DNA from 2 places in the Enterobacter roggenkampii genome. Region 2 is predicted to be linked to the other one. Evidence: predicted binding sites of a transcription regulator. Region 2 holds the regulator's gene; the other holds the start of a gene.
What was found. Region 2 encodes PurR, which represses purine synthesis genes. Its sites were predicted from a motif close to CANGCAAACGTTTGCNTG; they were not measured.

Region 1 (4,419 bases), 1.6 Mb from region 2:
GGGATAGGCGCATGCCACTCCATCTGAATACCGGTGATAGGGTGATAAAGACGCAGCATGGTCGCGTGCAGCGCCTGACGATCGAATTTACGCAATACGCTGATGAACTCATCCGACGCGCCTTTAGGCGGACGCGGACGACCACCGTAGACCTGATCCCCCACCAGCGGATGGGTAATGTGGGCCATATGCACGCGGATCTGGTGAGTACGTCCGGTCTCCAGACGCAGACGCAGGCGCGTATGAATACGGAAGTGCTCCATAATGCGGTAATGCGTCACCGCCGGTTTACCCATCGGATGCACCGACATATGGGTACGCTTGGTCGGGTGACGGCTAATGGGCTCTTCCACCGTCCCGCCAGAAGTCATATGTCCAATGGCTACCGCTTCATATTCACGGGTGATTTCGCGCAGCTGCAGCGACTCCACCAGACGGGTCTGAGCAGGAACGGTCTTCGCCACCACCATCAGACCGGTAGTGTCTTTATCCAGACGGTGCACGATGCCCGCGCGCGGGACATCCGCGATCGGCGGATAGTAATGGAGAAGTGCGTTAAGTACCGTACCGTCAGGGTTTCCCGCGCCCGGATGAACAACCAGGTCGCGCGGCTTGTTGATCACCAGAATGTCATCATCTTCATAGACGATGTCCAGTGGGATATCCTGCGGCTCGAAGCGAATTTCCTCTTCGATTTCAGCATTGATGGCGACAGCTTCCCCACCTAACACTTTCTCTTTTGGTTTGTCCCAGATCTTGCCGTTTACCATCACGCGCTGGTCAAGGATCCATTCTTTTATGCGTGAACGCGAATAATCAGGGAACAATTCGGCCAAAGCCTGATCTAAGCGTTGACCGAGCTGATTTTCGGAGACTGTTGCGGTGAGTTCTACTCGTTGTGCCATAAACTGCTTCTTCGTTTAACGTTGGGTTTTACGGCTTTGCCGTTTAATATAGTGTGCTATTGTAGCTGGTCTTAATCGGGAGCAGGAACAGAGTTTCTCCCGGACAAACATTTGAGGAAAGTCAAAACGTCATGACGCGCATGAAATATCTGGTGGCAGCGGCCACGTTGAGCCTGGCTTTGGTGGGCTGCTCCGGTTCAAATGAACAGGTCCCTGACAATCCGCCGAATGAAATCTATGCGACTGCACAACAAAAGTTGCAGGACGGTAACTGGAAACAGGCGATAACGCAACTGGAAGCGTTGGATAATCGCTATCCATTTGGTCCGTATTCGCAGCAGGTACAGTTAGATCTCATCTACGCATACTATAAAAATGCCGATCTGCCGCTGGCTCAGGCAACCATCGATCGTTTCATGCGTCTGAACCCGACTCATCCTAACATCGACTACGTGATGTACATGCGCGGGCTCACCAACATGGCGCTGGACGACAGTGCGCTGCAGGGCTTCTTCGGCGTGGATCGTTCCGACCGTGACCCGCAGCATGCGCGTGATGCCTTCAATGACTTCTCTAAACTGGTGCGCGGCTATCCAAACAGCCAGTACGTGACCGACGCCACCAAGCGTCTGGTGTTCCTGAAAGATCGTCTGGCGAAATATGAATACTCCGTGGCGGACTACTATACCCGCCGTGGCGCATGGGTTGCCGTGGTTAACCGCGTAGAAGGTATGCTGCGTGATTACCCGGATACTCAGGCTACGCGCGACGGCCTGAAGCTGATGGAAAATGCTTACCGTCAGATGCAGATGACCGCTCAGGCTGAAAAAGTGGCGAAAATCATCGCCGCGAACAGCAGCAACACCTGATTTTGCCTCAATGCAAAACGGCAGCCCGAAGGCTGCCGTTTTTTTATTCGTTTCTGAGCGTCGCTGAAGCGCGTTAGCCTCAACACATCCAGTCAACTATGGCCTCAATTTTTGCCTTCTACAAGGTAAATCTCACCTCTTCCTGCCCTGCCTCACAAAAAAGATTCCCTGACAAAAACCGACAAAATAACGTGATCTAAATCACACATTTTGACATTAGGTCGGGTATGCTGGAATCACCAAGACGGAAAGACAAGAGGTAAAATTTATGACAATGAACATTACCAGTAAACAAATGGAAATTACTCCGGCAATTCGCCAGCACGTCGCAGACCGTCTCGCCAAACTGGATAAATGGCAAACACATTTGATTAATCCACATATCATCCTGTCCAAGGAGCCGCAGGGTTTCATCGCTGACGCAACTATCAATACTCCAAACGGCCATCTGGTCGCCAGCGCAAAACATGAGGATATGTACACCGCAATTAACGATTTGATCAACAAGCTGGAACGGCAGCTCAATAAAGTGCAACACAAAGGTGAAGCCCGTCGCGCCACAACGTCGGTGAAAGACGCCAGCTTCGCGGAAGAAGTTGAAGAAGAGTAATCCTTTAAATTGAGTGTACCGCCAACGCGCCTTCGGGCGCGTTTTTTGTTTTTTATTGACAGGGTGAAAACAGTACGGGTACTTTAACGGTATCACTCACAGGATGACTTTATGAAACTTACGCCGTTCTTCTTCGCATTCTTTTTTACCTTCCCCTGAACGGGAGGCGTTTCGTCGTGTGATAAAGAATGCGAAGACGAACAACAAGGCCTCCCACACCGGGGGGCCTTTTTTATTGATAACGATAAGATGAGACAGGCAACACTATGACACCGGAAAACCCGTTACTGGATCTGCGCGTAAAAATCAGCGCGCTGGATGAGAAACTGCTGGCGCTGCTGGCCGAACGCCGCGCCCTTGCCGTTGAAGTGGGTAAAGCCAAGCTGGACTCCCATCGTCCGGTCCGTGATATCGACCGCGAGCGGGATCTGCTGGAACGTCTCATTCAGCTCGGCAAAGCGCATCATCTCGATGCCCACTACATCACCCGGCTGTTCCAGCTCATCATCGAAGACTCCGTTCTGACCCAGCAAGCACTACTCCAGCAGCATCTCAATAAAACCAATCCGCACTCTGCGCGTATCGCTTTCCTCGGGCCAAAGGGCTCCTATTCTCACCTGGCCGCGCGTCAGTATGCCGCTCGCCATTTCGAAGAATTTATTGAAAGCGGCTGCGCGAAGTTTGCCGACATTTTTAACCAGGTCGAGACCGGCCAGGCGGATTACGCCGTGGTGCCGATTGAAAACACCAGCTCCGGCGCCATCAACGACGTCTACGATTTGCTGCAGCACACCAGCCTGTCGCTGGTCGGCGAGCTGACGATCCCTATCGATCATTGCGTGCTGGTCTCCGGTTCAACGGACCTGAACACGATCGAAACGGTCTACAGCCACCCGCAGCCGTTCCAGCAGTGCAGCCAGTTCCTGAACCGTTATCCGAACTGGAAAATTGAGTACACCGAAAGCACCTCGGCGGCGATGGAAAAAGTGGCCCAGGCGAACTCCCCCACCGTCGCGGCGCTCGGCAGCGAAGCGGGCGGCGCGCTGTATGGTTTACAGGTGCTGGAACGCAACCTGGCGAACCAGACGCAAAATATTACCCGCTTCGTGGTGCTGGCCCGCAAGGCAATCAATGTGTCTGACCAGGTACCGGCCAAGACCACGCTGCTGATGGCCACCGGCCAACAGGCCGGTGCGCTGGTTGAAGCTCTGCTGGTACTGCGTAATCACAACCTGATCATGACCCGGCTGGAATCGCGCCCAATCCACGGTAACCCGTGGGAAGAGATGTTCTATCTTGATATCCAGGCCAACCTGGAGTCTGCTTCCATGCAGAAAGCCCTGCGCGAGCTGGGCGAAATCACCCGCTCTATGAAAGTGCTGGGCTGCTATCCGAGCGAAAACGTCGTCCCGGTCGATCCAATCTAACGTTCGATAAAACGGCTTTTCTTCATCCCTGCCACGCTCACCGGCAGGGAGAAGATGGCCCCGGAAAGCGGATATTTCGCCACCTCCTCCGCCTCCATATTCTCCCGCGTGGTGGTAATAAACAGCGTTTTCATGTCATCGCCGCCAAAGCAGACCATCGTCGGGCAACGCACCGGCATGCGATACTCTTCCAGCTGCTCCCCTAGCGGTGAAAAACGCGCGATGCGCCAGCCGTCAAACAGCGCGCTCCAGTAGCAGCCTTCCACATCCATAGCCGCGCCGTCGGGTATCCCTTCGCCCTCTTTAAACTGACGAAACACCTCTCGCTTACCCGGTTCGCCCTGCTCATCAAGCGGGGTACGGTAGATCACACCGTTTGGCGTGTCTGAGGTAAACATCCACTGCTTATCCGGGCTAAACGCCAGGCCGTTATGCCCGTGGATATCGCACTGGATCACCTTCGGCGTCAGGTCGTTGTCGATGCGCATCAGCAGGGCGCCGTTGTAATCTCCCGGCCCCCAGAACGTGCCCGCATAGAACCGGCCCAGATGGTCGGTGCCTCCATCGTTAAAACGCGCCAGCTGCGGGTTAGAGGGGTTATCACACAC
Region 2 (4,419 bases):
TGGAACCACACCTTCTACTGGCACTGCCTGGCGCCAAACGCCGGTGGCGAACCTGTCGGTGAACTGGCTACCGCCATCAACGCCGCCTTTGGCAGCTTCGCGGAATTCAAAGCGAAGTTCACCGATGCCGCCATCAAGAACTTCGGTTCAGGCTGGACGTGGCTGGTCAAAGAGGCGGATGGCAAACTGGCTATCGTGTCTACCTCTAACGCGGGCACCCCGCTGACCACCAGCGCGAAGCCGCTGATGACCGTGGACGTATGGGAACACGCTTACTACATCGATTACCGCAACGCGCGCCCTAACTACCTGGAGCACTTCTGGGCACTGGTTAACTGGGACTTTGTGGCGAAGAACTTCGCCGCGTAAGAGACACGCAGAAGGGCTCGCCCTTCTGCGTTTTTGGTTTATTCCGCAGCGCAGGCTGCTTCTGGCTGTTTACGACCCGACATCATCACCAGCAGCAGACCGAGCGCGGCAATAATCGCCCCCATCACCGGCACAAAACTGTACCCCAGCCCACCGGAAATCACGGCCCCACCGGCCGCCGCACCGAGCGCATTGCCCAGGTTAAAGGCGCCAATATTAACCGAGGATGAGAGGCCCGGCGCTTCATGCGCGACACGCATCACGCGCATCTGCAGCGGTGGCACCACCGCGAACGTTGCAGCCCCCCAGACGACCATTGCGATCGCGGCACCAAACTCGTTGCGCGCCAGCCACGGAATGGCGATCATGATAACAATCAGCAGGGTTAAGAAGCCCTTCAGCGTTCCGCTCACGGAACGGTCGGCAAATTTCCCGCCGAGATAGTTGCCAATCGAGAAGCCCACGCCAATCAGCACCAGCATCGCGGTAACGAAGAGAGGCGTTGCGTGGGTGATATCGTGCAACACCGGTGAAATATAGGTGTAGAGGGTAAACATCGCCCCTGCCCCCAGCACGGTGGTCAGCAGCGCGGAGAGCACCTGCGGGCGCATCAGCACCGCCAGCTCCTTACGCACTTCCGGACGTTCTCCGGCGCTGCCCTTTGGCAGGGAGAAGAACAAGGCCACCATCGCGACCACGCCCAGTCCGGCCGTCGCCAGGAAGGACATCCGCCAGCCAATGACCTCGCCCAGCCAGGTTGCCGCAGGAACGCCGCCGATGTTAGCGATGGTCAGGCCCATAAACATGGTGGCTACGGCGCTGGCCTGCTTGTGTTTCGGCACCACGCTTGCCGCCACAACCGACCCCAGCCCAAAGAACGCGCCGTGGTTAAGGCTGGTCAGAATACGCGAAAGCATCAACGTGGTGTAGTCCGGCGAAATGGCCGAAAGCACGTTGCCGAGGGTGAAAATCGCCATCAGGAAAATCAGCGCATTGCGGCGCGCGCGGTGTGAAAGAAGAAGCGTCATCAGCGGCGCCCCCACCATCACGCCAATGGCGTAGGCGCTGATTAACATGCCGGCCGCAGGGATCGAGACGTCCACGCCGCGGGCGATAACGGGCAGTAACCCCATCGGGGAAAATTCAGTGGTGCCAATCCCAAAAGCGCCAATCGCCAGGGCCAGCAGGGGAAAATTGATTTTCATGCGTCAACTCCGGATGCCGTGTCATGTGGTGACACAGAACAAAGAAGCGGAAAGCATGACATCAATCACAAAAAATGAGAAGTTAACAAAATGGCAAAAGATTTTTGCCTTAGGAGTAACAATCGGGGGAGCGGGAGGGAGAAGGCTCTCCCTCCGCGTAAATCAGTGCAGCGCGGCCGTCAGACCCGCCGCGACAATCAGAGCCAGCACAACCACGGTGGTGAACAGCGAAAACTTCAGATCGGAACTCATCAATTTTTCTCCTTTTAATCCCCCCACGAAAAGTGAGCCTGCTCATTTTTGCATAATTTACGTCAAAAATCTTCCTGGATTTAGGCTGATAAACACTTTACCTCTTCCCCTTTTCATCAAGATAGGACAAAATTCCACGCTAAATTTATTAGCGTACCGGCCATTGACCCCCTCCTGACGTCCCGTGTCGTTTTCCCGGCGTGCCGCAATTCAAGATTGCGTGATAAGGGTGAGAGAAGGCAAACGTTTACCTTCAAGTTTTTCAGGAGTTTAGGATATGGTCTGGAGTGACATTTAATGGCAACAATTAAAGACGTAGCAAAACGCGCAAACGTTTCCACTACAACCGTATCACATGTAATTAACAAAACCCGCTTCGTGGCGGAAGAGACGCGCAACGCCGTCTGGGCAGCGATCAAAGAGCTGCACTATTCGCCAAGTGCGGTTGCGCGCAGCCTCAAGGTTAATCACACCAAATCCATTGGATTGCTGGCGACCAGCAGTGAAGCGGCCTATTTTGCCGAGATCATTGAAGCGGTAGAGAAGAACTGCTTCCAGAAAGGCTATACCCTGATTCTGGGCAACGCGTGGAACAGCATAGAAAAACAGCGCGCCTACCTGTCGATGATGGCGCAAAAGCGCGTCGATGGCCTGCTGGTCATGTGTTCCGAGTACCCGGAATCCGTGCTGTCGATGCTGGAAGAGTATCGCCATATCCCCATGGTGGTCATGGACTGGGGTGAAGCGCGCGCGGACTTCACCGACTCCGTCATCGACAACGCCTTCGAAGGCGGTTACATGGCGGGTCGTTACCTGATCGAACGCGGTCACCGCGAGATTGGCGTGATCCCCGGTCCTCTGGAGCGTAACACCGGCGCGGGCCGTCTGGCCGGTTTTATGAAAGCGATGGAAGAAGCGCTCATCACCGTGCCGGAAAACTGGATCGTGCAGGGCGACTTTGAGCCGGAATCAGGCTACCGCGCGATGCAGCAGATCGTTTCCCAGCAGCACCGCCCGACCGCCGTTTTCTGCGGCGGTGACATCATGGCCATGGGCGCACTCTGCGCCGCCGATGAGCTGGGTCTGCGCGTACCGCAGGATATTTCCGTGATCGGGTATGACAACGTGCGTAACGCGCGCTTCTTCACCCCGGCGCTGACAACCATTCACCAGCCAAAAGATTCGCTGGGCGAAACGGCCTTCAATATGCTGTTGGACAGGATCGTCAACAAGCGCGAAGAGTCGCAGTCCATTGAAGTTCACCCGCGCCTGATTGAACGCCGTTCCGTTGCGGACGGTCCGTTCCGCGACTACCGTCGTTAATCCCTTTACGGGGCCAGCTACGCTGGCTCCCGTAACCATTCCCGGTTTAGGGTTTCGCTGTCTCCCAGATAATCCAGCAGCCAGGCCATGGCGGGCGAGACATCATTTTGTTGCCAGGTCAGGCAGCAGGCCGCGTCCGGGAACGGATTCTCCAGCGTCAGTTCAACCCATTCTCCGGTATCGATGCGCGGACGCGCAAAATGAGCGGGCACCATCGCGACGCACAGCCCGGCGCTGAGGCACGTCGCCGATGATTCCCAGTCAGGAGCCACCACCCGCCGCTGGTTATCCAGAAGCCAGGTGATACGCTTGGGCAATGAACGCGACGTATCCTCCAGCACCAGAGACGGCCAGTTGCGCAGCGTATCGTCGCTCAGCGGACCTTCCATCGCTGCCAGAGGATGATCGCTGGCCACCACGCATTTCCAGCTCAGCATCCCCATGTCGCGAAAGGCGTAACGTCCCCCGACCGGGATCGCCTGCGTCGCGCCAATCGCCATCTCCGCCCTGCCGTCCGCCAGCGCATCCCAGACGCCGTTGAACACCTCCTGCGAGACCCGTAGCTCGACGTCAGAGAAATGACGATAGAAATCCACGATCATTTGTCGGGTGCGTTCCGGCTTCACGATGTTATCTACCGCGATGGCGAGATGCCCCCGCCAGCCGTTGGCGATCTGCTGACACTGTTCGCGGGTGATCTGCATTTTTTTGATAACAGAACGCCCTTCTTTCAAAAACCATGCACCGGCGGGCGTTAATTCCACGTCGCGATGCCGCCGTTCAAACAGCGGAACCGCCAGCCACTCCTCAAGCTGACGCACCGTGTAGCTGATGGCCGAAGGGACGCGGTGCAACTCCTGCGCTGCACCGCTAAAGCTGCCGTTACGCGCAACAGCATCGACCACTTCAAGAGAATAATCTGACCACATTTTCTGCCTGCAAAAAATTTGAATGCACCCGCCAAATATTAGCGTTTCACAAGCCGCTTTGCACTCCCTACACTCTGCGCCAACGTATACCTGCCTCCTCAGGAGAATAAAAGAATGCAACCCAGGAAAGGATTTTTAGTCTGGCTCGGCGGCTTAAGCGTGCTGGGCTTTTTGGCCACCGACATGTACCTGCCCGCGTTTGCCGCAATGCAGGAAGACCTGCAAACCCCTGCGGCGGCCATCAGCGCCAGCCTGAGCCTGTTCCTTGCCGGTTTTGCTTTCGCACAGCTGCTCTGGGGACCGCTCTCAGATCGCTTCGGCCGTAAACCGGTGCTGCTGCT

Region 1: raiA (ribosome-associated translation inhibitor RaiA) is a predicted target of PurR. The motif match lies at 1,928-1,945, and genes of this name have one in related genera.

What each region holds. Positions count from the first base shown of each region.
Region 1 covers NZ_CP017184.1:3,569,750-3,574,168, forward strand. The annotation lists gene rluD (23S rRNA pseudouridine(1911/1915/1917) synthase RluD) at 1-905, opposite strand, end outside; gene bamD (outer membrane protein assembly factor BamD) at 1,037-1,774, shown strand; gene raiA (ribosome-associated translation inhibitor RaiA) at 2,043-2,384, shown strand; Phe leader region at 2,495-2,620, shown strand; gene pheL (pheA operon leader peptide PheL) at 2,496-2,543, shown strand; gene pheA (bifunctional chorismate mutase/prephenate dehydratase) at 2,651-3,811, shown strand; gene BFV67_RS16730 (SMP-30/gluconolactonase/LRE family protein) at 3,808-4,419, opposite strand, start outside.
Region 2 covers NZ_CP017184.1:1,926,177-1,930,595, reverse strand. The annotation lists gene sodB (superoxide dismutase [Fe]) at 1-369, shown strand, start outside; gene BFV67_RS09040 (MFS transporter) at 408-1,574, opposite strand; gene cydH (cytochrome bd-I oxidase subunit CydH) at 1,737-1,826, opposite strand; gene purR (HTH-type transcriptional repressor PurR) at 2,124-3,149, shown strand; gene punR (DNA-binding transcriptional activator PunR) at 3,167-4,078, opposite strand; gene punC (purine nucleoside transporter PunC) at 4,193-4,419, shown strand, end outside.